3 regions of the Desulfosporosinus paludis genome follow, and region 1 is predicted to be linked to each of the others. Evidence: riboswitches for the same ligand, from Rfam matches in the RefSeq annotation. Region 1 holds a riboswitch; each other region holds the start of a gene.
The links. A riboswitch is a leader RNA that binds a small molecule or an ion and turns the genes downstream of it on or off. The one in region 1 is predicted to bind cyclic di-AMP.
Positions count from the first base shown of each region.

Region 2: another riboswitch for cyclic di-AMP. It lies ahead of VZF35_RS13870 (citrate/2-methylcitrate synthase); the one in region 1 lies ahead of VZF35_RS25740 (C40 family peptidase).
Region 3: another riboswitch for cyclic di-AMP. It lies ahead of VZF35_RS22650 (C40 family peptidase); the one in region 1 lies ahead of VZF35_RS25740 (C40 family peptidase).

Region 1 covers NZ_CP144211.1:5,196,379-5,207,469, reverse strand. Annotated here, with positions in the region: gene VZF35_RS25750 (D-alanyl-D-alanine carboxypeptidase family protein) at 441-1,673, opposite strand; gene VZF35_RS25745 (VanW family protein) at 1,942-2,841, opposite strand; cyclic di-AMP (ydaO/yuaA leader) riboswitch at 3,083-3,219, shown strand; gene VZF35_RS25740 (C40 family peptidase) at 3,223-3,948, shown strand; gene VZF35_RS25735 (hypothetical protein) at 3,974-4,198, opposite strand; gene VZF35_RS25730 (hypothetical protein) at 4,406-4,579, opposite strand; gene VZF35_RS25725 (C40 family peptidase) at 4,776-5,453, shown strand; gene VZF35_RS25720 (hypothetical protein) at 5,797-5,955, shown strand; gene VZF35_RS25715 (hypothetical protein) at 5,979-6,245, opposite strand; partial or broken gene VZF35_RS25710 (DUF2164 domain-containing protein) at 6,338-6,568, opposite strand; gene VZF35_RS25705 (hypothetical protein) at 6,825-7,145, opposite strand; gene spo0A (sporulation transcription factor Spo0A) at 7,445-8,242, opposite strand; gene VZF35_RS25695 (small, acid-soluble spore protein, alpha/beta type) at 8,666-8,872, shown strand; gene VZF35_RS25690 (DUF1003 domain-containing protein) at 9,217-9,807, opposite strand; gene VZF35_RS25685 (cell wall-binding repeat-containing protein) at 10,010-11,091, opposite strand, start outside.
Region 2 covers NZ_CP144211.1:2,759,140-2,770,230, forward strand. Annotated here, with positions in the region: gene VZF35_RS13840 (corrinoid protein) at 249-881, opposite strand; gene VZF35_RS13845 (uroporphyrinogen decarboxylase family protein) at 1,034-2,164, opposite strand; gene VZF35_RS13850 (methyltetrahydrofolate cobalamin methyltransferase) at 2,225-3,043, opposite strand; gene VZF35_RS13855 (helix-turn-helix domain-containing protein) at 3,279-4,127, shown strand; gene VZF35_RS13860 (IS1182 family transposase) at 4,469-6,073, opposite strand; gene VZF35_RS13865 (MerR family transcriptional regulator) at 6,204-6,965, opposite strand; gene VZF35_RS13870 (citrate/2-methylcitrate synthase) at 7,068-8,438, opposite strand; cyclic di-AMP (ydaO/yuaA leader) riboswitch at 8,542-8,680, opposite strand; gene VZF35_RS13875 (HD domain-containing phosphohydrolase) at 9,073-11,091, shown strand, end outside.
Region 3 covers NZ_CP144211.1:4,551,380-4,562,470, reverse strand. Annotated here, with positions in the region: gene mqnE (aminofutalosine synthase MqnE) at 1-699, opposite strand, end outside; gene VZF35_RS22670 (hypothetical protein) at 819-1,190, opposite strand; gene VZF35_RS22665 (DMT family transporter) at 1,328-1,771, shown strand; gene VZF35_RS22660 (hypothetical protein) at 1,778-2,299, opposite strand; gene uvrC (excinuclease ABC subunit UvrC) at 2,395-4,236, shown strand; gene VZF35_RS22650 (C40 family peptidase) at 4,526-5,212, opposite strand; cyclic di-AMP (ydaO/yuaA leader) riboswitch at 5,220-5,352, opposite strand; gene VZF35_RS22645 (PFL family protein) at 6,222-7,589, opposite strand; gene VZF35_RS22640 (ACT domain-containing protein) at 7,637-7,930, opposite strand; gene VZF35_RS22635 (HesB/IscA family protein) at 8,213-8,536, opposite strand; gene VZF35_RS22630 (hypothetical protein) at 8,640-8,879, opposite strand; gene VZF35_RS22625 (HD domain-containing protein) at 8,939-9,535, opposite strand; gene VZF35_RS22620 (tetratricopeptide repeat protein) at 9,754-10,479, shown strand; gene pepF (oligoendopeptidase F) at 10,481-11,091, opposite strand, start outside.

The DNA of each region.
Region 1 (11,091 bases):
TCGTCTGATAACTCATCGTTTCACCTTCATTCTTCGTTACGCTTTTGCAGCAGCAAAATAATGATGTTGCGAATGTGGATGATGATGGCATATTTGCGTAACAGAATCATGAAATCAGGTTGAAAGCCTTAAAAAATAAACTTTTACTATTATGTTTTACTTAGGAAATATCCTATCATCATTCCTACTTTTATAATTATTCGACATTATTTGTGCATTTCCTCTCAAGGTTAAAAGTAAAAAACAAATACAACAAATTAGCCAAACTATACTCTAAATACGTTTGGAAATTAGAAAAGATCTGCTTCTCAGGCACTGAAGTCGATCTATTCACCTTCCGCTTTTAGTGACAAAATTAGTTGCTTAAAGGCAATAAAAATAAGGAGGTGTAAAAAACACCTCCTCATATAAAACGTTCTTGCCGCAATTATACCGATCTTCTAATATCTAATAAGCTTCCACAGGATCGATGGTGGTTTTATTGGCTGCGCGCTGTTAAGCTTTACTGTCTGAGTTTGGGATCCTGTGTTGATGGTTAGAGTTGCAACATTTTCATTCGCATTAATGGGTAACTCTGTTTTGAGGTTTGTAATTGAAAGTTCTACCTTCATGCCAGGATATCCAAAGACTTGGATGGGCTGACTTGTTTTCAAATCGCTTGTAGAATTCCAAGCGCTCGTTATTTGACCAAATCCTGCTGCAGGTGGTGTTATGGGATATAACTTAAACTGAGACCGGACTTGATCTAAGATTTGAACGTTAGCCTCAAGAGAGCTTTGTAAGGATTGGACAGTTTTTTGGCCTAACACCGCTGCTAAGATAAAATGCTTTTCTTTACCGACCACCACGGGGGTCGCCGAAACAAAACAACCGCCGGCTGGGGTAGTTGATCCGGTTTTGATGCCCACGACCCCATGTTTCCCAAGCATTGAGTTAACGTTATAGACAGTACCAGATACAGGGAGCGTTGCTTGTGGCATAGCAACAATTTCTTGGAAAACAGGATCATTCATTGCGGCCTGAGCTATTTTTATTTGATCAACTGCACTACTTACAGTTGTGGTACTCACACCACTAGGATCGTCATAGTGAGTATCCTTCATATTTAAAGATTTAGCTGTTTCATTCATTTTTGTTACAAAAGCAGCCTCTGTTCCAGACACCCAACGCGCTAATGTCGTCGCAATATTATCTCCCGACGGTAACATTAATCCTTCTAAAAGTTGTCTCTCAGTCAGGCTTTCACCTTGAGCAACTGGTAAAACAGAATAACCATTTTTGACCCCATTCTGATAATCGGCTACATCTTGCGCATTGATTGTTAAACTGGGGCCATCCTCCCCTGGTTTCAAGGGATGTTCTTTAAGTACTAAATAAGCTGTCATCATTTTTGTCAAGCTGGCGATGGGGACAGAACCTTGCTGATCGGTTGAGGCAACGACACCCAAGTTTTCCGTACCTACGGCTGATTCACCTTGATCAGGAAAGCTAACGGCCAATTGACCAGGCAATGTGATATCCTGAGATATCGGTTTTACCCCTGCCGCAGGATAGGGACGACTGACCTGTACAATACCGGCTACAATAATCAAAATTACTATGAACAAAATAAGGGGACCCTTTGATTTGGGAGACTTAGTCTTTGAAGTCTTCAACTTCGGAGAAACAGTCATGAGAAACCTCCTAGTTCTTTTTTGAAAAAATAATAGAAACTAATTCTATTCTACAAGAAGTTCAATCTTACAACAATATTTATTTGCTGCCATATTTTTTCAAAAGCCAGGAGGCACGCTTGAAGGCCACAATTGTTGCTCAAAAATGTCAAGGGCAATCTTGAGCAGGGTGGTTTACTGTTCTGAATAAATAACATTAATATACATATGATAAGGCGAGTTGCTTTTCTACAGAAGCAACTCGCCTTATTGTGGGGTTGTTGTATAATTAATTCTTCTTTAATGGTGCATAGATATCACGGCTAAGCATTGATTTATTCACATTCCCTTGAGAGTCCTTAACAATCTTCCACGTTTTAACAATGTACCCTTTCGAGCCTGCTCGACCTCTAATAGTTTTTAAAATTTGCGGTTTTATTTGAACTATTTTGCCTGTTTTCTTACCATAAATCTGAAGGGTTAATAAGCCAGATTGTACTTTAGAACGAATGTAAATAGGGCTGCTGGTATTATTCTTAAACTTAAAATCTATTTTTGGATAATACACCGTAGCATCTTGTCCTAATGGGACGTAAATTATAGGCACCTGATGAGGAACACGCTCGATAATCTGTAAGTCTGCCAATAGTACAGCATTATATAATGTCGATGAAACCTGGCAGATTCCTCCCCCAAGAGCAGGAATATATCGATTGTTATTCAAGATATAGGCATCTTTATATCCGTTTTTTAGAGTTCGTTCCCCTACAATATTATTAAAAGAAAATACCTTACCAGGATATATTACTTTGTTATTGAGAGCTCTCGCCGCCAAGGTTAAATTTATGGAACGGTTTTTTTCCTTAACATTAAATTTTGTGCTGAATTCACCGATAATATCGTTCGCAGTAATTGAGGTCTTTGTAGCTTTGGGTCCTTGTTTTGGAGATGAATTAACCGTTATGTTTGTTAGTGAAATTTGTTTAACCAATTTTTGATCGGCTGTTTGCTTGATACCGTACTGAATAGATGGAATGGAAGCAGAACTTAATTTTGAGACAAATGTTGTTTCAAAGGAGGCTGAAACTGCAATAATCAGGCTTATTGCAAGAAAAAACTTGCGATGACGATATTTTTCCAACCTTTTATTCACTCCCTCTGTATCTTTCTCTGAAACATCAATGATCAAAGGGATCGGTATCAGTAATTAAAATTTTTCTCTTTTCAGTTCATATTTTTTACAATAGCGTCTTAGATTATTGCGCAAAAAGAACGTAAAATTAGTATGTTATGTTACATTTTGGCTGTGTAATGTTTTATGAGCTTGCCTAAGCCGATTTACTTCAAATTCAGTTTTTTTCCATATATTACATAGAATATTTTGCAGGATATTCGCACATATTGTCGAATTTCAGCTTTATGAATATGTATAAAAAATAAAGCTGAATCTAGGTTACACTAGAGCGGGGGAATTTTCCTATGGGGTGAATCACGTGAAAACGTGTAGGGCTTATACCTTCCTGCCCAAATCCGTCAACTAACCTCGTAAGCTAAGAAAGGTGAAAACAAAATGAACTTGTCCCCAAGCCTGTCACGCCTATCTGGAGTTATTCTTTCCGGAATGCTTTTGGCAGGTAATGTACTTGTGCCATCAACATCTCAAACGTTACCCGTAAACACTTTATCAATGCCAGCAGCTTTAACTGACTATTCTAAGTCGACTATCGATCCTCAATTCTTACATCCCCAGCTCCAACTGGCTATAAACGACCCTGAGGTTATAGAAGCCACAAAAGAAGCAAATCAATCTCAAACAAACAATGAACAGAGTGTAAAAAACTCTCCCAACAGTAGTTCACAAGCAGTACATACAGCTCAAACTGCTTCAGCTAAAACCCAACCCAAAGAACAAGTGTCCCGCGGAAACGATGATTCTTCTGATATCATTGATCATGCAGTTAGTTTAGTGGGAACACCTTACGTTTTTGGGGGGACATCTCGAAAAGGTTTTGATTGCTCGGGATTTACCCAGTATATCTACGCTGGATCTGGCGTATCTCTTCCTCGCACTTCCTATGCTCAATATGCTTCGGGGGTTTCTATCAGCAAGAATGAGCTACAGCCCGGTGATTTAGTATTCTTTTCGACCTATTCTAAAGGAGCGTCTCATGTAGGTATTTATATTGGTGGAGGGCGTTTTGTTCACGCCGATAACCCCCGTGTTGGGGTGACGATCACTAACCTCAGTAATAGCTTTTATACCGAACATTATCTTGGTGCTCGTAGGTACGCCTAAATAACTCAGCCCCATCTAAGGAAATTTATCTGGAATGGAAATCACCCAGCACGTTGAATGTCGTGGCAACAACGTACTGGGTGATTGTTTCAGACCCTCCTGCTCCAAATAGAATGCCTATAATGCCGTCCAGCATACTTATGATAACTGCTTCGATCAAAAACTGAAGCATAATGGTTTTCTGTTTGACACCACGCTTGGAGTTTCTGAATTGCTGCCTTGAGTGTGGCCGAGTTTCTATAACTCTCAAGGGTTTGTAAATTGCTCAGTGAGCTGGCCTCGTTTGATTGGGCTTTAAGCACTGCACTTTGGGCATTCAAGACATTAACTTGTGAAGGCGGTGCGTAGAGTTGATTTAATTTTAATTGGGCTTGATTTGGTCACTTCCCGCTGAGCCTGAGTTGAATCTAATTTTGCCAAAACTTGTCTGGATTTAACTTGATCCCCAACTTTAACATCATCTCAGTAATTTCCCCCCACTGTTCGAAGACAGATTATATTGATTAATAGGTTCGATTGTTCCTGTTGCGCTGACGGACTTTTCAACGGTACCCATTCTTACAGTTCCTGTGATATAACTAGGGGTAGATGCTTTGGCATTTCGGGTATTATAGACTATATTTCCACCCACAAGTACAACCGCTATTATCAGTACGCCCGAAATAATGCATAATCAGTAAGATCTATAATTATTCGCCTTAAAGATTTTTTAATAGTTTTTAAACAATTTTTAGATGATTTCCACATAGTTTATTTGCTTCTCTTTTGTATAATTAAATTCAGCACATAAAATGGTTCTTCTTTATTAATTACAAAGGAGTTGTTCTATGACAAAGAGAGTGGGTATCTTATTTGTTTTGGCGACCTTTTTCGTACTTGGATTAGTTCAGACAGCCCAAGCATCCCAGGTGTATAACGTATTAAAAATCGGTTCAACGGGTTCCAATGTCGTACAATTGCAAACCGAGCTGAATTACCTTGGGTATAATGTTGGTACAACGGATGGTATTTTCGGAGTTAAAACCGAAGCAGGAGTTGTGGCTTTTCAATCAGCGAACTCTTTAAAAGCGGACGGCATCGTCGGAACAAACACAACCAACGTTTTAAGTGATGCTTATGCAGAGAAACTACATGCTGTAAAAGCGAACGCCATTATTGACACTGCTAAAAAATACATTGGTATCTCTTACCAATGGGGTGGCGAATCGCCAATCACCGGATTTGATTGCTCAGGTTTTGTTCAGTATGTTTTTGCCCAAAATGGGATTACTCTTCCCAGAGTGTCAAGCCAGCAATACACTGTCGGAACTTCTGTAAACTTCAAGGACCTGCAGCCTGGTGACTTACTCTTCTTCTCCATAGATCAAAATGGAACAGTAGATCATGTTGGTATTTACATTGGAAATGATCAGTTCATCAATGCTTCTAGTTCTAAGGGAGTAACAATTTACCCTATTGGTCCCTATTGGGAATCGGTATACTTAGGAAGTAAAAATGTATTTTAGTTCATGGCCACCTACGGGTGGCCTTTTTAGTTAAAAAGCAAAATCTTGCTGATTTAGTATAAAGTAAAGAGCAACTGTGATTTTATCCCCAGTTGCTCTTTAAAGTAAATACCCTATATTACACGAGTACATACTCATGGTAGATGTTTAAAAAATAGACTTCAAGAACTCAAATATGAGTAAGGATCAGATTTAATACGACAGAATAAAAAATTCAGTTATTAGAAACACTTAATCATAAAATGAAAAAATGGTAGTAGACATTGACGCTCAATATGCGTCTATCTTAAAAATCCGAACTCGGCATATACATTATCTAGGAAGATATGAAGGAGTGAGTTGTATGAATTACGAAAAAATATGGAATGAGTTATTGAAAAAAATAAAATTTGAGTGTGAAAAGGTTAATGGAATCAATGGATCTTCGAAAGAAGATCATATCAGATTTAACGCTTTATACTCGATTATTAAAATGATGGAAGATTTAGAAGGTAAAATTTAATAATCAGAGCGGTATTGGTTTAATTAATCCGGTTCACTAGGCAAAATCTTGAGTTTGTAGATACTGCTTTGAGTATAAATTTCTATATGATCCGGGGTTTTTATAATATCTGTAATCCTACTAAGGCTTGTGACATTGCAAACTCCATCTTCATAGTATAAAAGTTTCCCCTTAACTCCAACTTCAATGTCACGTAGCCACACCTTTCTCCCCCATCTGTGCAGAGATGCAGGCACGTCAGGTAAAATAATGTCGTATACTCCTTCAATTACCGCTACATCTTCGTTCATTTTAGCTTCCCCCAGTGAGGTTTAGTGTTTTGCTGAGTTCGCAAATTAGCTAGGTCGATGGAGAATTTATACCCTAAACATTTCTTCTCATGTCAATATTTAATAATTTCTAACAGATCCTCAAGTTTATAATTCATAAATTTGTAGGAATCGTAAACACCTTGATTTTAAAACTCGACTGCTAATTTTTCGATAATAAAGTCCAGAAACAAACTTGAGGCTAAGTCTCCAAGTTCTTCGTCTCTTTCTTTAAGGAAATAACTTTGTATGGCTAAAATCATATCCTGTCTTTTTTCTTTATTTAATGTTATTTTGTCGTTCAAATTCCTTCCTCCCAATTAATAATTCACTTCAGGAAATAATAGTTCTACTCTTACAAACATTCCACTTCCTTCTTGCATTTCCTTCAAGATCTCAGAAAAAATCGATTCCTTATTTTGCCGTTTGCCTCTTACTAAGTGATTATAAACCATTTTATTGTCCGAGAATTATGCTTTATTTAAAACAAAACAGGACTGAAAAATGGCTTTCCAGGTCCTGAAATTCGAGATTACTTCATTTTTATTAGTGAACAGATAGTTAGTGAATAGATTCTGTGTTTCGAGATTCAAAATAATCGATTAAAGCCTTATTTAAGTCTTTAAAATTACTGCTGATTTCAGGTGCTTCTTGCCACTGACTATGCGGCGAGTTTCGATCAAAATGCTCAAGAAATTCCTGGAAATGATCGCCGCTATAAGCGGCTCGAAATCCTTGCAAACTGAAATGAGAGTTGAAATTGCAGTTTAGATTTAAATGATTGTACAAATCCTCGCTGATTAAATCTGAATTCTGCTTGTCAACAACCTGCCGAAAAGAATTAAGCACATCATGCTGCTGCTGCGCATTAAGAGTATACATTCTATGTCCCCCTTACTAAGATGCAATTAAGTAACCTTATTAGATTAATCAATGTTACCATTATTATAACCGTTTAATAAAAGTTCATTAGTCAGTTGCCCCCCTGGCACTATGGCTTGCTGTATTTTCATTCACTATGGTGCATCCTTGAAAATTTTTTCAGCAGTCAAGATAACAATTATAAACGCAAAAAGCCATAAACGAACTAAAGTTCGTTCATAGCTTTATCTGAGAGAGAGAATCAAAACCCAAACTACAAATAATTAATCGACTAACATGTAAAATTCCGCAAACTACGACTAACTTACTTTACTCATGACTCTAAAGTTATCAGCAAGAAGTGCAATAAACTCTGAGTTCGTCGGTTTCTGGAGCTCGATGTTTATAGAATACCCGAAAATTCGCTTAAGAGTTTCTTTCTGTCCGCGATCCCATGCAAGGCCGATCGCATGACGAATTCCTCGTTCTACTCTATTAGGTGCCGAATTGAATTTTTTCGCGATTAATGGATAGAGTTCTTTGGTAACTGCTCCTAATAAGGATACATCCTCTACAACCATTTGAATTGCTTCGCGAATGTAATGATATCCTTTAACATGGGCTGGAATACCAATTTGGTGCATAACCTTGGTTACATCCACATTTAAATTGACGTCTCTATTCTGTGTCATAGCGGCGGGAGAGGTTTTGGGGATTTGCGTCGCTGTTACTGAAGACATCTCTTGAGTCAAGGAACAGATTCGGTTTCGTAAAACTTCCAAATCGAAAGGTTTAAGAATAAAGTAATCCACACCATGTAATATAGCTTCGTGAGTAAGAAATTCCTGACCGAAAGCCGTCTGCATAATTATTTTGGGTCGTTTCATAGTTGTATGATTATTAATACGTTCCAATATACCTAGCCCGTCTAAATTAGGCATTATTTGATCAAGTATCACTAAATCCGGCTCTTGTGATTTGATTAATTCCCAAGCTTCCAATCCATTATAAGCTATACCTACTATCTGGAAATCTTCTTGAGCTTGAAGAAATTTTTGTAATAATTTACAGAAACTCTGGTTATCATCAGCTACGACAATTTTTACCTGGTTATTCATTCTTGATTTCCCGCCCTTTTATATATTCCGGTCTGCATTTTTCTTCTAATGCCTCGCCAGTATTTCCTATTATACGTTATAGAGCATGTCGAAATCGTAATAAACAAGGGAATAGTTAAGGATCGCTTAATAGGCACGGAAAGCTTGCCCTATAGATACTTTGGGTTATTGTAAGATTTATTTTTATCGCAAATTCCTCACTTGTTTTTAAGAATGTAACCTCGGTCAAAAATATGAGCGAAAGTTAAAAGACTAGAGAAATTTTACTCGAATTTAATCTATTCATCAGGTCCCCCACTTCTCTTAAACTATGAGGAATGGTAAAGATCTTTATCTTGATAACATTTCCAGGAGTTAAGAACGATTATCTGGTTAAAATAAATTCAGAATCTATTACTTAATTCGAAAAGGGGGCACAAATTTATGGCAGGAGAACGCAACACAAATACACCAGCAGTTCAAGGAGCTTCGCAGCAATTGGATCAATTTAAGTATGAGGTAGCCAACGAAATGGGAGTTCAACTTGGCGGTGACCGCACAAGTCGTGAAAACGGTTCTGTAGGCGGCCAAATGACGAAACGTATGATTCAATTTGCAGAAGAGCATCTTAAAGGCGGCAGCAGACTATAATTACTGCAAGTTAAGTTAAATCAGCTTCATATAGAAAGGCTTCCTTAGTTAATTTACTAAGGGAGCCTTTTATCATCCCCTCCTTTTCCATTTGTATCAGATAGCTGAAGCGGGAATATTATGTAATATATGGAAAAGGGGGATGTGCAGATGTTGATATTTGGCGCTGGCGTAGCTATAGTAGTTGTTGCAATTCTTATGCTTATTGCCATGGGTATTGTTTTCTAATTTCTAATCTCTGATCTCGGGTGTTGGTGCACTCTAGCTACTATTTTACCGCAGTTTTTCAGAATAAACTGGGGTTTTTCAAGTATTCATACGACCAGGCAAGAGGTTGCCTGGTTTTATTTTATATGATTTTCCAGCTTGGATTCAATAGATTCAAGAAGTACCTTTATCTGTAAATACTCAGATTTGATGTTTAGTAGGTTTTTCTTTTCTTCTGCTTCAATACGGTGCAAATGACTTTGAATATCATCAATTTCCAGCTCTGCTTTATAATTAATGGCAAAATCAATTACGGATTCATGTTTATCACGAGCAGTTTGTCGATTCTGGCTCATCATAATGACTGGGGCTTGGAAAGCAGCGATAAAAGACAAGCATAAATTCAAAAGAATAAAGGGTGGTTCATCAAAATGGAGAGATTTGGTCAATACAAGGATATTCCAAACTATCCAGGCAGCTAAAAACACGCTGAAACAAAGAATGAACTTCCAGCTTCCGCCGAACTGAGCGATACGATCGGCAAGACGGTCGGGATAGGTTGTTTTACTGGAATATTCCTCCTCAAGTCGGTTTAAGATACTTTTTTCATAATCATTAACTAAACGATCAATGCGTTGGACATCTTTTCTATGGAGTTCGATATCAAAGCCTTCAAATATAGATGCATCGTCAAAGTCACTCGGAGATTCCACATTAGTTTCGTTCATTTTTAAACTCCTCAAAATTTATTACCCAATATAATTATGTCCATAGATTTTTGAGGAATTCCCGAAGGAACAGGCAGGCCTACGCCTGAAAAATTATCAATGAGGTCAGCCGCTTCTCGGCCTTAATTCAGCACCTATTTAAAGAAAAAGACCAGAACATCAAAATGTCCTGGTCCATACATTAGTGGGCGTCAGTTAACGTTTAATTAACCTTATTGAATACATAATTAAAAGAATTAGGGGAATTACTGGAACTAATAGGATAATAATTAAACTCATTAGGATCAATAATATTATTAGTATTTCCAGCAAAACGGGTAATACCCAAGTTGAAAATTTCTAATCGACTTCCAGTTAAGGCGAAATTGTCTTCTTCAGTCCAATTGGAATTCTTGATTCTAATCAGTGTGGGATTCGTGAAGGAATAGTTATCGTTATAGACCGTGGTATATCCGGTAAGTATTTGAGTCTCTACTAACGTGCCGTCATCCTTAAATTCCAAGGTATACTTACCATCTGAAGTTTTCCATGTACCTAATATATCTTGCTGAACTTGCTCAATGCTCGAAGGAAGAACCGAATTCACATCAGCAACGGTCACTGTGGCTGTTGCCTTGGCCGTCGTTGATTCAGCGATGGTACCGATAACAACAAAAGCTCCTGGAGCTGTATATTGACTTGATGTGACAATTGGCCAAGTGACATTAACTGTTTTTGTCGTGCCATCACTCAATGTGGCAGTTACTGTAGATGGCAACACCGGAGCAGTTCCTGCCGTTGTTGTTACATTTACGGCACTTAAGTGGCTTACAGTAATCGGCTGGCTCAAGCCTTGCAATAAATCATCAGAAACAACAGCAGGCCCTCCAAAAACGTAAACACTAGGAATCGTGCTGCCAATATGACTAACATTTGCTAATCGTTGCTGATAATAAAGTTTCGTATCAGTCGGTGAATCATTATTTACTAAAATGATAGGAGCAGATAGTTTCGTAGCCAGAGCACTTCCGCTTAATGCATCAGGAAATTGCTCGCCTGAAGCTAAGGTTGTAATGTTCGGATTAAAAACAGTTTCAAATTTCTCGTTGACTGCAATATTTGTGCTGTACCTGTCATTTCCTAAAACTCTTTCGTAATTAGGAAATTGATTAGCAATAGTATCGTCAATTTCCTCCGTTGAGCCAATAACGTAGGACTTGGCGATATTCTTATAATCAGATAAGTAATCCTTAACCGAGTCCGGGATATTATTCTTAGGCACCAGAATTATTGGATCTTGTTGAA
Region 2 (11,091 bases), 2.4 Mb from region 1:
AAAAAACTCAAAATAAAACGAATGTTTAGAGACAATGGTATTATATCATATAAGCCACTTAATGAGTGTATGTATTTCTCGGCAGAACATGCTTTCTATCTTCCCAATTTTGTCCTTCCACACAAACAAACATCACACATAAATAAAAAGGCCATCAACGTTTCAATTAACATTGACGGGCCTTTTTACAGCATATATTTTCTAAGTGCTCTAGGAAGGGACCTTACCCACTAAGGATAAGAATCATTTTAGACGATACCAAGAAGTTTACGAACTTTTTCTACCGCAGACGCAGCATCCGGAGCATAAGCGTCGGCACCAATCTGATCCGCAAAATCCTGCGTAACTGGGGCTCCGCCCACGATTATTTTTAACTGATCGCGATAATCTGCTAATCCTTCAATAATGTTCTTCATATAGGTTATTGTCGAGGTTAATAGGGCAGAAATTGCCACCACATCCGGCTTGTTTTGTTCAACTGCCTCAACAAACTTTTCTACCGAGATATCAATTCCCACATCTATGACTCTAAAACCGCCACTCTGCAACATTATGCTAACTAGGTTCTTTCCAATATCGTGAAGGTCACCTTTCACTGTACCAATTAATATAGTCCCTTTCTCTTGAAGGGCATCGCCCGTCAAATGGGGTTTAACTGTATCCATTCCAGCATGCATGGCTCTAGCGGCAATTAATACTTCGGGTACATAAACCTCATTATTTCTAAACTTAATACCAATAATATTCATAGCCGATATAAATCCATCATTGATAATCACAACTGGATCTAGGCCTGCTTCAAGTGCTTTAGTGGCTCGTTTCCGAACTTCATTGGCATCTCCGCTCATAAGTGCTTCTTTAATTTCATTAAGGATTTGCATTTCTTCTACTCCCCTTCTATTTTAAATAAAGAAAACTTGGCTGGCGCTAAGCCTCTGGCGAAGGCGGCTGCCTAGTTGCTCTTATGCTTAGAAAGTATATAACGCAAGTTTATACTTTCTGGTAGTACAAGATAACTTCGGCCTAACTACAATTATTTCTGACCATATGTGCCATATTCCGCTGCCGTCCTGTATAGACTTACGATGTTTTCCGGCGGAGTTTCTCCTTGAATGACATTGGCAGGGGCTACAATGTAACCACCGTTCTGTCCCAATTCATCAATCACTTGTTTGACTTCTTTTTGAACATCTTCGACAGTTCCGAATAGAGCATGCTGAATATCTACACCGCCATGAAATATAACTTCCGAACCAAATTCCTTCTTAATTTTAAGCGGATCCATTCCGTTAGCCGTATGCTGAATAGGGTTTAGGATATCGATTCCTGCCTCAATAAACAAAGGAATTAGAGGATAAACAGCCCCACAACTATGGAATATTATTTTTACCTGAGGTGCCTTCTTTTTAATGAAGGCAAAAAGTTCTTTATGAAACGGTTGTAACATTTCTTTATATAATGCAGGGGAGATAAATGGAGCATTCTGCATCCCATAGTCTTCACAAAATGTTATCGTATGAATATATGGACCCACTGCATTTAGATACACCTCATGTAATCCTAAAAATAGATCAAAAATTTTTCCTAATAGATGTCTGGCAAATGGCTTATTTATCATGAGGTCAACGAGAAAATCATCAAACCCCCTTAAAATCCACGCAGTATCAAAAAAACCATAATTATGCGCAGCATGTGCGGCAACAGCATAATCTGTATTTTGGTATAAGTCACGAGCACGTTCGGCTACACCCTCAGTACGCCCCGATGCAAGTGGATCAAGCCAGGGATACTTATCAAGATCACTCTCATCTGCACCTTTTAACGGATATTTCACGATAGCTCTTTCATTTCCCAATAATCTATACACTACACCCCATTCATCAGAAAAAGTTCCATCTGCGTAGGTTTTATTTTGATAGCCTTTAGGTGGTTTAAGCCCAACGTGACGAAAATCAATGTCTAGCGCTTCTAACACACGCTCGTCGTAATAGTTAGCTGTAAAATTTTTACGAAACTGCTCAATATCACCTTTAATATTAAAATACTTTTTTAAGGCGAAATAGGCTGGATCATTAATAAAGTTCGCAGAGTTACACAAATCCATAGGTACACGATCTGGTACTTCCTTGTTTAAAACCGCTAATACCCTTTCACGATGATTCATAGTTTTTTACTCCTCTCATATTAAAAAAGTAATTTATTGTAATAGATTTTGACAATACCCTTATGATTTACTTTTTTGCTGTTCTTCGTATAAACCTGTCCTGTGTGCAGTCAAGTAATTCATACAATATGAGTCTTGCCCCATTAAGGCTTGGGCAACGAAAATTGTCCCCATCATTCCCCTGTCAGTAGGGTTTAAAATATAACCGTCCATACCCAAGGTCATAGTTTGAACCATAAATATGCGGTTCAACGTTTTTCGGTTCGGTAGTCCATAAGAAACATTACTTAACCCACACATAAAATGAACCTTAGGATATTCTTTCTTTATAGCCTTAATAGTATCGAGAACCTCAATTCCGGCTGTCTCAATACTGCTTATCGGCTTTACGAGCGGATCAAAATACATATCATGATCCGGAACCCCGATTGACCGCAGATTGGCATACAGACTTTTAAGTACCCTCATACGGTCATCAGCTGTTTCCGGAACTCCCTTATCGTCCATACAGAGTGCAACGATTTTAGTTTTATATTTGGATAATAATGGACTAATTTTTTGAAAACGTTCTTTTTCATCAGTAATTGAGTTAATCATGGGCTGTCCATACTTACATAATGCCAGGCCAGCTTCCAAAACCTCAGGATTTGGACTATCTATGCATAGGGGGACCTGAACGACCTCTTGGATTGTGTTAATGAGCCATTCCATTGTTTCCTTTTCATGAAAAACCTTGGTTCCACAATTCACATCCAAATAATTCGCCCCGGCTTCAACCTGTTCGATGGCTATCTTCTTAATATACTGTGCGTCATTATTATCTACCGAATCGTTAATCGCTTTTCGACTAGTATTAATAAGCTCGCCTACAATCAACATGTTCTTTCCTACCTTTACTTTGGAATACACATCAAGCAGAGTATTTTAGGCTATCCCGACTTGTCTTCCCCCCTTCCCCCATTACTCAGAGCCATACGGCATCAACAGGCCCTATATGTTAATCTTGCTAGATCTTAATTCATAGTATATACTGATTTTGCAACGCTTTCATTTCCTAAAGTTGCTAAGGTATTTCGAAATCTTGCTATTAAAATTCTTGCAAGGAGGCTTTATTATGAGGGTCAATGAAAAAGGAGTACTTGAAGAATCTGAGTATTACTTTTTCACTCCCAGTAACCTGGCAAAATCCCTTTTCTTTCATTTAATATGTACAGGTAAATTTTTCTGTGATCATAATTATTATGTTGAAAGGGACAAATACAACAGTTACCTTCTTATGTATATAGTAAAAGGTCAAGGAACGATCTGTTATAATGACAAACTATATACTGCCAAAGAAAATGATTTAGTAATAATCAATTGTTATAACCCACATCGATATTATACGAATACTGGTTGGGCGACGATGTGGCTCCATTATGACGGTAACACCAGCAGGGAACTGTTTGATCTGATTTATGATCGCTTCGGATGTGTCATCCCTTTAAACAATTGCCCAATAATCCCGAAGTATCTAAATATGATCCTCGAAGATGCAAGAAAATGCAGCCCCATTTCCGAGCCCTTAATGTCATGCTATATCCAGAGGATGCTTTCAGAATTACTAATGCTCTCTTATGATTTTATTTTACAAAAACCCGCTAAATTCGACCCAGTTCTAGAAGCTATAGCATTTATCGAGGCTAACTTTAAAGAAAAGCTCAATCTCAAAGTTATTGCTTCCAATGTGAATCTTAGTCCTTTCCATTTTGCCAGAACCTTTAAAAAGGATACCGGCTATTCTCCATATGAGTATGTAGTGAAAATTCGATTAAACCATGCAAAGATGCTGCTTAAGAAAACAAACCTTCAGGTTAAGGAAATCGCCGTCGAATGCGGGTTTTCTGCTGAATCAAATTTTCTAGTCAATTTCCATAATAATGTTGGAGTTACGCCACGCGAGTTTAGAAACACGCCATTTTAATCACTTTGCTATAATTCTGAACAGCTGCCTTCTGCAAGTTGGTACAGAAAACTTGGCTAACAAGTGCGAAGACACTGTCTTCGCACTTGTTAGCCTTAGTGAAGGGCGGCTGCCTTAGTTGCACTGATACTAAAGTATGTAACGCAAGTAACTTTCTGATCAGTAAGAAAAAAGGGAGTGTCGCAAAACTACTATTTTGAAGTAGCAAGCGATGCTCCCCATTTCTTTTTACTGTGGAAAATATTAAGTGGTTTGATTGCAATGCTCAATCTCTATTTTCTACTTAAATTTGTGTATAGCAAAATAAGCCTTCTAGATGAGACTGTTTTTTCGACCCCTTTTTAAGCCGTTTTTAATGGATGAAGGGGTTTACCAATTCGTTCATTCTGTATTTTAGCGTGAAGTTTATTCACGTTATACCCAAAACACAGCAGCATAAATTCAGTTTTTACACTGTTTTTACCTCGTGTCAAAAAGCGATTAAAGTTATAGTCATTTTTGAGTACCCCAAAGGCTCCTTCGACCTGTATGGATCGATTTACTCTGAGTAGTCTCCCTTTTTCGGTGGTAATGTTTCCGTACGATACCTGGCGTTTGGCCACAAACGTTTTAGATACTTGCATTCTTCGATTGCCTTTAGCTTTTGTACATTGACTTTTACAAGGACAATCACGGCAGTCTTCACATTCATAGATCGTGATTTCAGATCGGTAGCCCGTTGCCGATGTTCGATGGGTAATTCCCACTAGTTTGAGTTGTTTTCCGTTATGACAGGTGTATTCATCCATTTCTGCATTGTAAACCATGTTTTCTCGCTTGCTGATATCCTTTTTGAAGCGTTTCTTTTTCCATTGTTCATAGGTTTGCGGCTTTATGTAGCAGGTCTGCTTTTTCCCTTCGAGATAAAGATAATTCTCCTCACTCTCATAACCAGAGTCTGCAGTAACATTTTCATAATGGGCCTGTAGTTTAGATTCCAGCGTGTTTAAGAAAGGGATGAGTGTGGCTATGTCGTTACGATCCTGGAAAATCCCAACCCCTGTTACATATTCACTTTCCACGCCAATCTGAACATTGTAAGCCGGCTTTAACTGAGCGTTGCGCATATGGTCATCTTTCATATGCATGAAGGTCGCATCAGGATCGGTTTTGGAGTAGCTATTTCTTCCTTCGAAGAATTGGTGATGTCTGTTGTACTTTTCTTGACGGGTATAGAATTCCTTCAGGTCTTCTGTAAACTTTTGTAGCTCTGATTTCCGTTTTCCAATACCATGGACAAATTCAATCTGCTCTTGCTGACGTTTTTCTTCTAGGTAGGAGAGGGCCGCCTTAAGGTCCTTAAGTAACGTTTCTTTGGTTGCCTTGAAGTCCTTTAGATAGGTCAAATTGATCTCCTCAAGACAGGATTGAATTTTCAAGAACATTTTGGTCTCATTCTTAGTAACGACTTTCTTCCAGACAAACGTATAACGGTTAGCATTGGCTTCAATTTTTGTTCCATCGACAAAAAGGTTCTTAAACTCTACTTCCCCAAGCTTGTGTAAATACGTCACCATTTGGAAAAAGAGGTCTTCTATGGATTCCTTTAAATAGTTCTTCCGAAATCGAGCAAGGGTGCTGTGGTCTGGTGCCTTGCATCCTTCCAACAACCACATGAAGTTAATGTCTCTTTTACAAGCAACTTCAATCTTGCGGCTTGAGTAAATGTTGTTCATATAGGCATAGGCTACTACTTTGAACAGGATTTTGGGTTCGACTACAGGTTTTCTTCCAGTGGAAGAGTAGGCCTGATACAACGCTTCGTAATTCAATCCCTCCAAAATGTGGCTTAGCAGTCGAACTGAGTCATCCTCCGGTATTAACACATCAAAATTAAATGGTAGAACTAATTGATAGTGTCCACTTAATTCAGTATAATTTTTAGAGTGTAATTTGGTTGTTAGCATAACTCAAATTATACGACAACTGCGGGTTCTTTGGGACCTGCAGTTTTGTTTCTAGTAGGAAAAAAAGGGGCGTTGCTTACGAACTATTTTAGTTCGTTTTGCAACGCCCCCTTTTTACAATTCTAGATTATTATTTAGCTCCTGTATATATGAGGACAGCATCTCTTAGAAAGGCGGCCGTTCCAGGCTGTTTCTCATCATAATAAGCTGTGAATCGTTCGTCATCGACATACATCTGAGTGACTCCAACATGCGCTTCTTTAGTATAGCTATCCCAATAGAAGCACAACCACTGACGATGTAAATCGGCCGCTTTTTGAGCTAATACCCCAGCAGGATCTCCTGTTTGAAAGGCCGCATGAAGGGTTTCTTTCAACTCAGTTCCCAGCCTTGTTACCTTATCATAATCTTCTTGAGACATGCCTTTCACCTTTTGATTGGATTTCTTAACTGCCTCTTCCCCATACTTCTCACGTATTTCCTGACCGTATTTCGCTTCATTATCATCGATTAACGTTTGCTTAAAGCCCTCAAATTTTTCCTTATCCATCATAGTGATCTTCCCCTCTTTCAAGGCAATTGATTTATCAACATTAGAAATCAGCAAATCCAATTGCACTCGTTTTTCAAGAAGCTTCACACGGTGTTCCCTCAGTGCTTCAGCTCCATCAAAGGAAGGCGACGTCACGATCTCTTTAATTTTATCAAGGCTCAAACCCAACTCACGATAAAATAGAATTTGTTGCAGCTGATCAATTTCAAACTGTCCATAAATACGATACCCTGATGGGTTAATTCTTGCCGGCTTAAGAATCCCTATCTCATCATAGTATCTTAAAGTTCTAGTGCTTACACCTGCGATTTGAGCTAGCTTTTGCACTGTGTATTCCATGTTGCTCACCTCCTGACAAAGTCACTATACACCTTTACGCTGCGTCAATGTAAAGAGATATTTTAAGAACTATTTTGCTTTTTAGCCATCGATTAACAGGAATTACACTCTCTCAATCATCTTAATATAGTTTTGCCTTGGCGCAACGCTCTTATAGGCTGGTCTGATGATTTTCCCCGCATTGACGATTTCCTCAATACGATGAGCACTCCAACCTGCGATTCGGGCAATGGCAAACATAGGCGTAAACATTTCGACGGGAATATTAAGCATTCTGTATACGAAACCGGAAAAGAAATCGATATTAGCACTGACACCTTTATACATTTTATTCGATTTCGAAATCACTTGGGGAGCAAGTCTCTCGACGGCTGCGTAGAGTTTAAATTCATCTTCAAGCCCTTTTTCCTGCGCGAGTTGAGCAACGTATTCTTTAAGAATTACCGCCCTTGGATCTGAGATAGAATAAACAGCATGGCCAATCCCATATATTAAGCCCGAATGATCGAAGGCATCTTTCGTAAGGATCCTGTTTAGGTAGCGTTCTATTTCTTCATCATCTTCCCAGTCCTTCAATTGGCTTTTAATATCTTCGAACATCTGGACAACCTTAATATTCGCTCCACCATGCCGTGGCCCCTTAAGTGCGCCTATGGCCGCAGACATTGCTGAATAGGTATCTGTGCCAGTCGAGGTCACTACGTGGGTTACGAAAGTTGAATTGTTGCCTCCACCGTGTTCAGCATGAAGTACTAGGGCTAGATCAAGTAGTGTCGCTTCAAGTTTTGAGTACTTGCTATCCGGTCTCAACATTGAAAGGATATTCTCAGCTGTACTTAATTCCGGGCGAGGGCTGTGAATATAGAGACTTTGATTTCCATGATAATGGGATAATGCTTGATATCCATAGACTGCCAAAGAAGGGAAACAGGCAATCAAACGCAAACATTGTTTTAAAACATTGTTGATGGAAGTATCATCCGGATTATCATCAAAGGAGTATAAGGCTAAAACACTTCTCGCCAGAGTATTCATAATATCTTTACTCGGCGCTTTAAGGATGACATCGCGTGCAAAATCTTCAGGAAGTCTTTGATAACTGGCCAGAAGTTGTTCGAATTCTTCCAGAACTCTTTGTTTCGGGAGATGTCCAAAGAGTAATAGATAAGCACACTCTTCAAACCCAAAGCGGTCTTCCCTTATAAATCCTTTGACCAAATCCGCAATATCATAACCGCGGTAAATTAAACGACCCGGTACTTGAATGATTTCACCTTCATCGAGAATGTAAGAATGAACTTCACCGATTTCAGTTAAGCCAACCAGTACACCTCTCCCGTCTAAATCCCTGAGTCCTCGTTTCACCTGATATTTACTATATAATTCGGGATTCATAAAGCTGCTTTTTTTAGCAACCTTACTTAAATCGTCAAGGACTTTCTCGTCAAACTGTTCTAAATTGTAATTTTGCATAAGACTATTCCTCCCCTAAATAAAATAAGCCCAGACAACGTCTGGGTTCAGCTAACGCAAAAAGCCAAGGAATAGTAAAGCAAAGCTACAGCAGCAATGCTTGTTGTCCTTCCTTTCAACGCTTACGAAGTTAGCTGACGGATTCGGGTCGAAAGTAACCCTACTTTCACATATTATCTGTGAAAGATTCACCCCAGAAAATGGTTCCCCCGCTTCTAGACAGAATTAAGCGATAGTGGATATTAAGTTAAATTTAATTAGCTTCAAAGTTTGTCACATAAGAAAATATCACTAATTATACCATATATTTTATGCTTAATCAATTAAGTAATTTATTCACTTTAAGTAATGTATTGAAGTGAATTGAAATTCATCTGAACTCTACCTGAATTAAGCCTTAATGTTTGCTTAAGATTATTAGCTTGAATTTAACATATTAACCTTGGGGTGAAATTCTAAAGAAATTAGGTATTTGTAAGTAAATATAATTGTTTAAAAAAGGTATTTAATGCGAAAATGTAGAAGGTATATATAACTTGAGGTTATTCGAGCATTTTCGATATTATTCGCTATAAGAATTTAATTTTTCCGAACCTCGACGGAATCTATTACAGCAGCTTTAGGAGTGATCCTTTTGAAGGTCAGGCAAAAAATTTCCCTAGTGGCAGTTTCCGGAATACTCTTTGTAGTACTAGTTTCCATGATCTTACTTAGAACTCTGTTTATGGTCTATGCAGAAAAATCAGAAAATACAATCATTACTCAAGATTTTAACCGTGCCATGTCAATTATACATCACGAAGAATCTTCCCTAGAAAACTCAGTGAAGGACTGGGCTTATTGGGATGATACATTCCGTTATCTTGACGGTACTTACAACAATTATGTCGATGTAAACCTTCAAGATTCAACCTTCACTTCTTTAAACCTTAATTATATGGGTTTTTTTGATCTTAAAGGGGATACCGTTTTTGCAAAAACCTATGGAATTGATGAAGCAGCAGAAAGTTCCTTTAAAGAAGAATTGTTTCAGAGTTTGCAAACGGGAGAAAACTATCAACATTTGCTATCTAGCACTACTCCTATTACAGGGCTATTGATGATTTCTGGAAAACCCTTGTTTATCTCCATATCGCCTGTTACGACATCTGACAGAAAATCTCCTAATGATGGGGTTATAGTCTTTGGCAAGTTCCTTGATCAAAAGTTGTTAGATTACCTAAAAGAGGTCTTGATGGTAGATATCAAGTTTGATACTCTACAAGATCCTGAGATTTACGAATTGTTAAAACAGGATAATCTAAAGGTTCCCTTTAAGGACTCTATCTTTTACATCAAGAAGACAACTGAATCTGTTGAGAGCTTTGCTCAAGTTCTTAATGTGTACAATAATTCTAAGATTTTTATGATACTTAATACCGGAAGACCCATGTATCACGATGGATTGGTTATCATCAAGTATTCGAGTGCGGCGTTTATTACAATTTTCCTCGTTATTACTGGCCTAAGCTTGTTTGTCTTAGAACTTCTAGTATTCCGCCGAATTGAAAAGCTCAATGGATTTATGAACTCTGTTAAAAATAAAAAGAATATGTCTGAGACAATTTACTTACCGGGGAAGGACGAAATTTCAAATCTTGCTACAAGCGCCAATAATATGCTTAGAGAAATTGCCGTCTATTATGAAGAACTTAAAATCAATGAAGAACGCTTCAAATTGGTCATAAAAGCAACCAACGATGGCTATTTTGATACTGATCTCTTAAAGAATAAATCCTATATCAACCCTGACTGGCTCAGATATTTTGGATACGAGAATAGTGAAATCTATCTAGCTAATAATCAAGTCCTTAAAATAATTCATCCTGAGGATAGAGACCACTATCTTACTGCTTTCAATGAATGCTTGAACGGCAGTACTGAGAACTTAATCGTCGAATTCAGGGCACAGAAAAAGTCCGGGGAATGGTTGTGGCTGCAAATTCGCGGAAAGGTCGTTGAATATGAAGATTCGAAGAACCCCAGACGTTTAATCGGCACTATCTCGGATATTACCAAACGAAAAAACTATGAAATAGAAAATCTGTATTTGAGCCAGACGGATGTGGTTACAACGCTCAAAAACAGGACTTTTGTTGAAGCCTTGTTGGAAAAAGCGGATAAATGTCTGTTATGTCAAAGTTGGATTATCATGGGAGATGTAAACGGACTAAAACTGATCAATGACACCTTTGGGCATCCGGAAGGGGATCGGCTCTTGCGCATGATCGGAGAGATCCTCAGGAAATGCTGCTCGTCGGAGGATGTTCCTGCACGCTGGGGCGGGGACGAATTTATTATTCTAATTAAAGATAACCAAGCAGACTATGTTGATAACTTAATTTGGGATATTAAAAAAGAGTGTTGTAATATAACGGGTTTCCCGACCCCAATTAGTATTTCTTGGGGTCGGGCTAACAAAGATAACCTGAATAAGGACATGAAAGCGGTTATAAAACTGGCCGAAGAAAGAATGTACCGCAATAAGCTACTGGAAAGTCGAAGCGCTAAAAGTTCAATTTTGAGCTCTCTTGAGCAATCCCTGCATGAAAAGCATATTGAAACCGAAGAACACACCCGGAGAATCGCCCACATTTGTGTACAAATCGGTAGG
Region 3 (11,091 bases), 640 kb from region 1:
ATCAATCAGTTCTTCGTCCGTTTCAATGAGTCCATAGAGCATATTAGCATTTGTAGGGATATTAAGTAAATGCGCTTGACGATGTATCTCAAGCCACCTCTGACCGCTTAACTTTCCAGGGCAGATGATCTCCCTCACTCTTGAACTAAAATTTTCAGCTCCACCCCCAGGAATAAAGCTTAAACCTGCTTCTTTAAATGACTTTAAAATGTCAACAACTGAGCGATTTTCTATTTGTGAGAAATAATCATATTCTGCAGCTGTGAAAGCTTTAATCCTAACTTGAGGAGCTCTCTTTTTGACTTGTCTGACCATCTCCAAATAATAGGAAAATGGTAAATCAGGGTGTATTCCTCCTACTATATGAATTTCAGTAACTCCCTGATCAGCATAATGTCCAGCTTTATCCACTATTTCCTCAATAGTCATGGTATAGGATCCTTTTTCCCCGCTGTCTTTTGCGAAAGCGCAAAGTCCGCAACGAACTTTACAAACATTACTATAGTTAATATGAGCATTATTATTGAAGAATACCTGATTACTAGTCTTTACGCGTCTCTGCTCATTGGCAAGATAAGCTAACCCTAAGAGATTCGTTGTCTGCAAAAGTTTTAAACCATCTTGTTTGTCAAGTCGTTGATCAGATACTAATTTATGATAAACATGATCCAATCCATGATATATTGGCGTAAAATCCACTCCAGACCCTTCTTTCCTGAACTTGATTTATCGATATATTATAACATAATTCTCGAAATTGGAGAAAAGCTAAGAGCAGAAAAGGACTGCAAGGTTTCCCAAGCAATCCTCCATGGAATCTAATGGAAATAGTTCATAGAATAGCGTTGCCGTTTAATAGCTTTTCGAACCTCATTAGCAACACGCCAAGTTTCCGGCAGGTGGGGAGTGATTAACTCTAATTTTCCTGATCGCTTATCTATCAAAATATCGACGGTAGGTTTTCGGCCTTCTGCTTTCTCTCCCGGGTGTAAAATGTCAATCCCAATTTTATGTTCATCGTATTGAGGTGGAACAAGGTAATTTAAAACCTCTTCTGTAGCATCCATTAACTCTACCACTTGTTCTTGTGGATATCCTTCTCGCAAAAGTATATCCCGGACTTGAGTCAAAGGATGATCAAGGGTCAGCAGCATTTGGGCGCGTTGAATCAAGTTGTAATCGATATCCATGACGCACCTCCACTTTATTTTGATATCTTAGTTTGATATTTTCATTTTTCCCTCAACCGTTCTAATGAATACTGATTAGTTCTTTACGAATCTGGTGATATCTTACAGTTTAAAACTGAAATTATGAGGAGGTAACAATGTCAAAATTATTCTCTTTACCTTTTGTCGTTGCTGGAATATCCGGTATTATCATGGCTATCCAGGGCACCCTGAATTCTCTATTAAGTGAGAAGACTTCGTTATTGTCTGCTACTTTTATCGTGCACATCATTGGAACTCTAATTGCTTTGATCGCTCTTCTGGTATGCAGGATTCCAATATTAAAATATCATTGGCTGACAGTTCCTTGGTATCTTTATCTTGGAGGATTATTAAGTGTTCTTATCGTCGGGCTCGTGGCTGTAAGTATCCCTAAAGTAGGGGTATGCAATGCCACTACAGCAATCATTATTGGTCAAGTCAGTATGGCAGTACTCATCGACCATTTCGGTTGGTTTGGCGCCAATCGACTTCCATGGAACCCTTGGCAGTTTGCAGGAATATTCTTATTTGCTGCAGGGGCTAAACTCCTTTTTCGCTAATCATTGTCAAGAACTGGAACGGGCCCCGATAACGGCTAAATTGGTGATAATTGCATAAATTTCTTCACTGACAACTACTTTGCGTATTTGACCATTTGAGGCAAGGATTACTGTGTTTTTTCCCGCAGCATTTTGGTCATTTTCAATAAGCCGAACTAAGAAGGCATAAGCTTCACTACTTACAGGAAGTTGTTTGAATTCTCCATTGGCCACAAAAATAACCCAGTAACCCGAAGAAACTTCGCTTTTGGCATTATAGAGAGAATTTGTCACACTTGAAAAATCTTGACCAATAACGGTTTGCGGATTGCTTGCATCCGACGTTTGATCAGTCGTGTTATTTAATGTATAGTTATCATTTAAACTACTGGTTTGAGCTGCAGGATCTGATAAACGAGTGTAGATATCTTTAAAAAAATTAGGGAAAAGTATATAACCTACTACTCCAATAATTAGAATCCAAAGGGCTAAGGCTTGTAAATCCTGCCATAATTCATTTCGCGGTGGTCTCCCCCAGCTACCTGGCATAATCTCTCCCCCCAATCCTCTGTTCCCATCACTCATAAATGAGCTTACTTAAAGCATATATACGTTTGGATGAACGAAGATATGTATCGAGATACTTGCATCTTACGAACCCGAGTTCTAAAATAGGAACAGAGGTGGGAAAAATGGATCTGCTTCGACAGAAATTGACCTTGCTGCCTGAAAAACCAGGTGTTTATCTCATGAAAGACCACCAGGGTCAGATTATCTATGTCGGTAAAGCCAAGCAATTAAAACATAGAGTGAAATCCTATTTTACCGGGTCGCATGATGGTAAGACTGCACGTTTAGTTAGTCATATCACTGATTTTGAATATATCTTAACAGACTCTGAGGTTGAAGCCCTCGTTTTAGAATGCAATTTGATTAAAAAACATAACCCTAAGTACAATATACTATTAAGGGACGATAAAACTTACCCTTATTTAATGATTACCCATGAAAGGCATCCACGAATTATAGTGACGCGTCAAATTAAAAAAGGCTCCGGAAAATATTATGGTCCTTACCCCAATGCAACGGCCGCAAAAGAAGCAGCTCGTCTGCTTAATCGCCTTTTTCCTTTTCGAAAATGTCGTCAAATTCCAACTCGCTCTTGCCTTTATCATCATCTTGAGCAGTGTCTCGCACCCTGCGTTCGTGACATTTCTCCCAATGCCTATGAAGAAATCTCTAAGAATGCCTCTACGTTTCTAAACGGTGACCAAAGTCAGATCCTTAATCTATTGACGGAAAAAATGCAAAAGGCATCGGAATCCTTACAGTTCGAAAGGGCCAAAGAATATCGGGACTTGATCGAAGACTTAAAACGCCTTGGAGAGAAGCAAAACATTACCCTCAATGATTTTATCGACCGAGATGTTATAGGGTATGCTAAAACGACTGACCAACTGTGTATACAAGTCTTTTATCTGCGGCAAGGTAAATTACTTGCCCGGGATAATTTTGTTTTCCCTTACTTTGAAGATCCAGAAGAAGCTTTTATTTCTTTTATAGCTCAATTCTATCTGGAACGAAAAGTTTGGCCACAGGAGATCTTAGTTCCACCTTTAGAAGCCCAGGCTTTAACTAGTCTTTTCCCAATCTCAATTCCTCAGAAAGGCAAAAAGAGGGATTTAGTCCTTATGGCTATGTCCAATGCCCAAACCACACTCCATGAGCAGATTACTCTTGAAGTACGCCAACAATCGGAGAATCTCCAAGCTCTTACGACACTTGGAGATCTTTTGAAAATCCCTGTTCCTCGTCGAATCGAGGCTTTTGATATTTCGAATACCGCCGGTACTCATTCTGTGGCCGGTATGGTTCAGTTCATTGAGGGTAAGCCTCAGCGCAACGGATACCGTAAGTATAAAATTCAACCGATGGAGACTTCCGATGATACTGCTTCCATGGGGCAAGTTATTAGGCGCAGATATGCCCGCCTTGCTTCAGAAGACGGCCCTCTGCCCAACCTGATCCTAGTTGACGGCGGCAAAGGGCAAATACATGCAGCCTTGAAAGAATTAAACGAGCTTGGCCTAGCAATTCCCGTAGCCGGAATGGTTAAAAATGACCACCATCAGACCAATGAGCTTATGGATAGTACGGGTAATTCCCTTCCTCTGCCGAGAAATCATCCAACGTTCTTGTTGTTAGGCAGAATTCAAAACGAAGTTCACCGTTTCGCCATCACCTTTCACCGTCAACAACGTACTAAAAATATGACACTGTCTGCGTTGGACGGTATCACTGGAATTGGTCCTAAACGTAAGCAGCATCTATTACAGCATTATTCTTCGCTTGACGATATCCGACAGGCTTCCGTGGAGGAACTTCAGTCAACAGGACTCCCCCAAAGTAGTGCTCTGGCTATCTTCGAACATTTTCACCCGTCGCCTTCCCAAATTTCAGCGCAAGAGGAGAGGTCTATCCCATGATTTTAAATTACAGAGTGGAACTATGCCGGAAATGTTATTACAAACGTACCCAGCAATGTGTAATGACGGATTCGTATATTCATAATTCAAGGCCTTTCTCTACAAAGCCAAGCGGAGAATGTATTCAGTACAGGCCCATTCCTTGGCTGCCACGTTGTTAAGAGAAAGAAAACTTTCCAAAATTCGAAGCGGCTACAACAAACAAAACGGAAGCGTCTTTCTTTCACTGTGAAAGTGAAAGAAAGACGCTTCCGTTTTGTTGTAACCAAAGCCAATAAGATATTAAACTCTAATTGACTCGGCGAGCCCCTAGATAACGAGCCGAGTAATAACTATCACTCAGGCTCGTAATACGAACACCTGTATTCGAAGCATGAACAAAGCGTCCGCCGCCAATATAAATACCCACGTGGGAGGCCCCTTGAGCATACGTGGAAAAAAACACTAAGTCACCCGGTTGCAGCTGACCACGGCTGACAGATGATCCAACGTTGAATTGTTCTGAGGCAGTCCTTGGCAGAGAAGTATTAGATCCCATATAAACATATTGCGTAAACCCCGAACAATCAAAACCACTTCGGTTTGTTCCTCCAAACTGATAGGGAACACCCTGCAGGCTTAAAGCGTGATCAACTAATACTGAACTATCCGATCGTGAGATTTGTTTTGAGGACGTGGCTGCGACTTGAATGGGTCTAGGGCTATTGGCGACTGCCTGGGCTGTTGGTTGAGATTTCGCAAGTGATGTTGCAGGTGTTGAATCTATCTCCTCCAGAGAAGATAAGGAACTCGGTTTCCACTGTAATTGTGTGCGGACAGCTTTAGGATAGGATCTCGTTTTTACGAGAATCGAAGCCACGGATCTTGGGCTGGCTGAAGCAATTTGGGTTGTAGCGAAAGCTGGAAGGCTGCTCGCTAAAATCAAACCCGCCAAGACTCCACTTCCCAACCACATCCGTGTAGATGAGGCAATCAGCAAGAAGAAATCCACCTTTCATTAGCTTACGAGGTTAGTTGACGGATTCGGGCCAAGGTGTAAGCCCTACACGAAAGTTCGTGATTCACCCCAAAAGAATCCCCCGTTCCTAACAAGTTAGGATTCAGCTAGTTATATATTATATATATAGAGTCTATTCGCCATCATGTCTTAAAAATCCTGCAAAAAACCATGGAAATATCTCCCTTGAAAATTTTTTTTAAAAACAAACGCCTCTCAAATTTGAGAGGCGTGCTTTCCATTAGGCCTTAGGAAGCTAAAGAGTCAATATTGAGGCTTAGGTCAAGTAGGTTTTCCCACTGAGTTCCTTCGGTTTCCCGTCAGGCGATTTCTCCTTTTCCTCAGCCTGGAATGTCACCATCACCAGAACTTGATCACCACTTAGTCCCCACTTCAATCCCCATTAGTTGACGTTCTAGAAGTTTCCTTAACACTCCTAGACAATCTAGCCTCTTTTGCAGAAAAGCATTTCCGGCAGTCTGAAAAGTATCGGCCAACACAATCCAGACCTTTTTTAGCCTTCCCAACTTTTCCACCTCAAGGCAGGCTACGCTGCACTAAGTTCCTTCCTAATGCAGGTTCTACCCTAAGCCGTAGCTGTTGCAGCCACGCACTTAGGCCTCCACGGAAAAGGGTCACGCCCGCATGCCATTGCGGATCCCCCTCATCCTTAACTCCCAGCAGCAACCCTTGACTGGGCGTCGAAAGCCACCACCAGGAACTTCATCGGTATGCCCTCGGCGGATTATTAGGCCCGCCTTCGATTGCCAATCGTGCACTAGAATAACGCTCCATAACCTAAAGGAAAATTAATAATGAAATTACATTGCTTATTGTACCCGATTACTATGAGTTTGTAAAAATCCTTTTGGCTATCTATACGCTAGAGTAATTGAGTATAACCATTAATAACGGTTTTTTTGGCCTTAAAATCTAATTATTTTACTTTAAAATCCTTAAATTAACCATTTTGTAATCTTAAGGCTATTTAATTTGATAAACTTGTAATTGGAGCAGGAATTCGACCTCCACGCCGGACAAACATCCTGGATGAAAAGGGGTGAACATCCATGACTGGAGCTCCGCCCAGTAACCCTCCGAATTCTACACGCTCCCCAGCCTTTTTGCCGATAGCCGGGATAATTCGCACTGCGGTTGTCTTTTTATTGATCATGCCGATGGCAGCTTCATCTGCAATGATCGCTGAGATGGTTTCTGCACTCACGTCCCCTGGCAGAGCAATCATATCTAAACCAACTGAACAGACACATGTCATTGCTTCAAGTTTATCTAAGGTCAAGGCTCCAAGTTCCACCGCATTAACCATTCCAGCATCCTCCGACACCGGGATAAAAGCTCCGCTAAGCCCTCCAACGTGAGAAGAAGCCATAGCCCCTCCTTTTTTAACCGCATCATTCAGTAAGGCCAAAGCGGCGGTTGTACCATGAGTTCCACACCGTTCAAGACCCATATTCTCAAGAATTTCCGCCACACTATCACCAATCGCCGGGGTTGGGGCCAACGACAAGTCAACAATCCCAAAAGGAACGTTCATAGCCTTTGAGGCCGCTCTGCCAATTAATTCCCCCATCCGAGTGATTTTAAAGGCTGTTTGTTTAATAAGATTGGACAGTTCACCAAAATCTGCATTTGGATATTCTTTAACAACTTTAGCCACAACCCCCGGGCCGCTAACTCCGACATTGATGACACATTCCGGCTCTCCAACCCCATGGAAAGCACCTGCCATGAAAGGGTTATCTTCCGGAGCATTACAAAAAACAACAAGTTTAGCTGCAGCTATACCATCCTGGTCAGCTGTTTTGAGCGCACTGTTAAGAATAACTTCTCCCATTTTCAGAACTGCATCCATATTGATTCCTGCTTTAGTCGTCCCAATGTTAACCGATGAGCAAACAAAATTTGTCTCACTTAAAGCCTGAGGAATAGCCTCGATAAGTGCCATATCTCCCGCTGTGAATCCCTTTTGTACCAATGCCGAAAAACCGCCAATGAAATTAATTCCCAGTTCACGAGCGGCTCGATCTAAAGCCTTGGCGACCCGGACCATTCCCTCTGAAGTCAAATGAGCTGCCGCAATGGCCACAGGAGTAACAGAAACGCGCTTGTTAATAATTGGAATCCCAAATCGCGACGATATTTGTTCACCCACCGTTACAAGCTGACTGGCATTCCTAACGATCTTATCATAAATTTTCTGTTCCAAACGGTTAATATCCTCTGCTATACAATCGAGCAGGCTAATTCCCATGGTGATCGTTCTTATATCAAGATTTTCCTCATGAATCATCTTGATAGTCTGTTGAACCTCTTCACGAGCAAAAGTAATCGTCATACCGTGATTTCCCTCCACAATTCCCTTCAAACATATTCTAGTATTACCTAAATGCGATGCATAAACGTAAAAATATCTTCGTGCTGAACTTTGACTTGTAAGCCTTTCTTAAGACCCTCTTGCTCAAGGGTATTCGCTAACTCGACGAGCTCCAAAGTCGCTGGTTCCATATCGACTACCATGATCATCGTAAAAAATTCATCGAGAATCGTTTGACTAATATCCAAAATGTTAACGTTATACTCAGCAAGGCGTGTCGAAACCCAAGCAATTATTCCTATTTGATCACGGCCTATTACAGTAATTATGGCCCGATTAGACTCTTCCCGAGGCAATGACATAGTTTTTCCTCCCTTAACAGACGTTTGTATTTAGATTATGGACCTTAGACTAACATATTTACTTTGTATACTCAAGTCTTTTCTCATGCTACATCTTTGTACGAACGTTGCCTAAAAATTTATGATTGTGCACTTGAATTTATACAACTTGAACAGGATATTCCATGTTTTAGCGATGCCGAGGATGGAAGGCCGGTGGTGCAAAGTATTCAACAAAGTTATACTTTCTGACAGTAAAATAAAAGAGAGCTCAAATGAGCTCTCCTTAGAAATTCTTTCTTATTAACAACTTCCGCCACAACTTCCGCCGCATCCACTGCCAGGATTTGCTGTTCGAATTTCAAATCCTCCGCCCTGCTTGGATTCGATAAAGTCAACGGTTGCGCCCTCTAAGTATGAGGAAAGTTTTTTGTCCGTCAATAAGGATACACCATATCCTTCATCCAAGATATCATCATCTGTCTTTGACTCATCCAGAGTCATGCCGAAATTCGGCCCACCTCAGCCAACGCCTACTAAATAAAGGCGAAGAAATGCGTTTTCTTTGTTTTGACTTTTAAGCACTTCTTTAACTTTTTGAGCTGCGAGTTCAGTTATTTCTACCAAAAATCTCACTCCTTTTCTTCTCGCTAATCTTTAATATACCATACTTTTTCCTTTTCGCAAGATAAATTCACTAAAACTAGAAACATTTACCCTTGATCTTAAATTAAACTTCTTGGCCGCTTCCATTGGATTGAAAATCCTTCAATAATTGACGCACTTCAACTTCTAAACTCGCGGGAAGATCCTGCGTCATACTTTGCCAATGTTTTACTTCAAAGTTAATTTTCTGGACCAAGTTCTGTCCCTCTGGCCAAGTAATAAAGGTTTTAGGTTCTGACAAAGTAAGAGTTTTTATTAAAAACAGAAACATTCCTAACAATAAAACACGCCAAAGCCAACGCATCTTGAGTCATCCTTCCCGAATAAGCTTATATAAAACTAGCTTACCCAGAAAGAGAGCTTTTAAATCGTTTCAGTATGTAACTCTTGCCAAAATTCCTCCATATAATGAAACAGTGGCTTAAAAAGGGTTAAAGCTGATTTTGTAAACAAATGCTCATGATACCCTCGAATTTTCTCTTGATAAAACGATTCACAGGAATTTTCTCCGATAAGAGGCCAGCCTTTTACCCCACCTAATGTAAATAAGCGACCTAAGCCAATAGCACCCACAAAGTCTAATTTATCGGCATCATAGAGTATTTTGGCCTCGAGAGTTTCTGGTTCGTACCCAGCTTCACGAGAATGGGCGATGATCGCTTTTTTAACTTTTATAATTATTTCCTCAGAATATCCTGCTTTGCGTAAAATATTGACAGCAAGCCCCGCACTGCTTTCCGCATGTGTTTTTTCAACAGCGCCCGAACGCCCAATGTCATGCAGCAAAGCGGCTAATTCAACCACAGTAACGTCTGCGCCTTCGGCCATGGCCAATTTTATGCCCCATTCTCTTACCCTTAAAGCATGTTCTAAATCATGCGCTCGATCTTTTCGTGCATAAAAACCCCTCGCTATGTGTACAACCTGCTGTAAGTGGTCTTGAGCTGTTTCAGAAACCATATGCCCACCTCCCATTCAGCATAACCTCGATAGTTTACATGTCCATAACTTTAATTCATCTTACTCCCCAAATTCTGGCCTTGTCAAGCTTGTCTCTTTCTGGGAACAGAACTAGTTGAACCTTCGGGAAATTCATTATTATATTCTGTTAAAATGATATAATGAAACAAAGTCTTAGATTTCAGTTGAAGCCACTTGCAGGTCAGAAAGGAGAGCCTATGCATAAAGGCAGTAAATTAAAGATCTTACTTATCGTAAGTCCTTTTCTAATTCTCTCTATAGCAACTGTTTTATACGCCCTGACGTGGAACAGATCATCCCCGACGATGCCACCAGTCGATAACTCAGTTCCTGCGTCGTCCTCCCTGTCCGAGAATCCTAAACCTGTAAATCAGCCCCAAACAAACTCCCAGACTTCAACCTCAAGGCCTGCTACAATTCATACGTCGAATTCTCGTGCCCTGGAACTCTACAAACGAGGGCTTGAACTTTATTATCAACGCCAATTTCCACAAGCACTTAAGCTTTTTAATGAGGCTCTAATGATTGACCCCCAATGTTACGAGGCTCTCAATGGCAAAGGCGCCACTCTTGCTTTTCAAGGAAATTATGATCAAGGGCTTGCCCTCATTCAACAAGCCCTTGAGATCAATCCTTTGTTTGTTTACGGAAATTTCAATCAGGGATTAGCCAATGAACTTGCAGGACGCTGGAATGCCGCTATAGAAGCATATCAAAAGGCCTTGCAATTGGATCAGCACGATACCTGGAGTTATTACGGTATTGCCAGTATCTACGGTCGCCTCGGGAATATTGACAAAGTTCTTGAATATTTACAACCAGCCATAGCTCTTAATCCTGATGTTAAAGAAGTTGCTCGTGAGGAAAAAGATTTCGCCCCCGTTCAAGAGAATCCACGTTTTCAAGCTCTAATCAAGCCTTAAGTTAACTCAGGAGATTTTCCAAACGTTCAACAAGTCCGACGAAAACTTGCAGAGCTTCACGAACAGGTACAGGTGTCTCCATATCAACACCAGCCTTACGTAACAATTCAATAGGATAATCTGAACTGCCTCCGCTTAGAAACTTAAGATAACGAGCTACAGCCGGTTCACCTTCTTTTAAAATTGCCCTCGCAAAGGCGATTGCTGCTGAAAAACCCGTTGCATATTTATAAACATAAAAAGAATTATAGAAATGCGGGATACGTGCCCATTCTAAGGCTATCTCCGGATCTAAAACAACCTCTTCTCCATAATAGGCAGAATTTAAGTCACGATAAATATCAGAAAACTGATCTGCTGTTAAGGCCCCGCCTTCTTCAACAATAGCATGGGTTTTCTTTTCAAATTCGGCAAACATTGTTTGCCGAAAGATTGTTCCTCTAAATTGCTCAAGATAATGATTTACCAAGTAGGCCAGTAATTTTGCGTCTTTAGTTTTTTCCAAGAGATGCTCCATCACAAGCGCTTCGTTTAAGGTAGAAGCGACTTCAGCCACGAATATCTTATAGCCTGCATAAAGATGAGGTTGTGTTCTATTGGAAAAATAAGTAT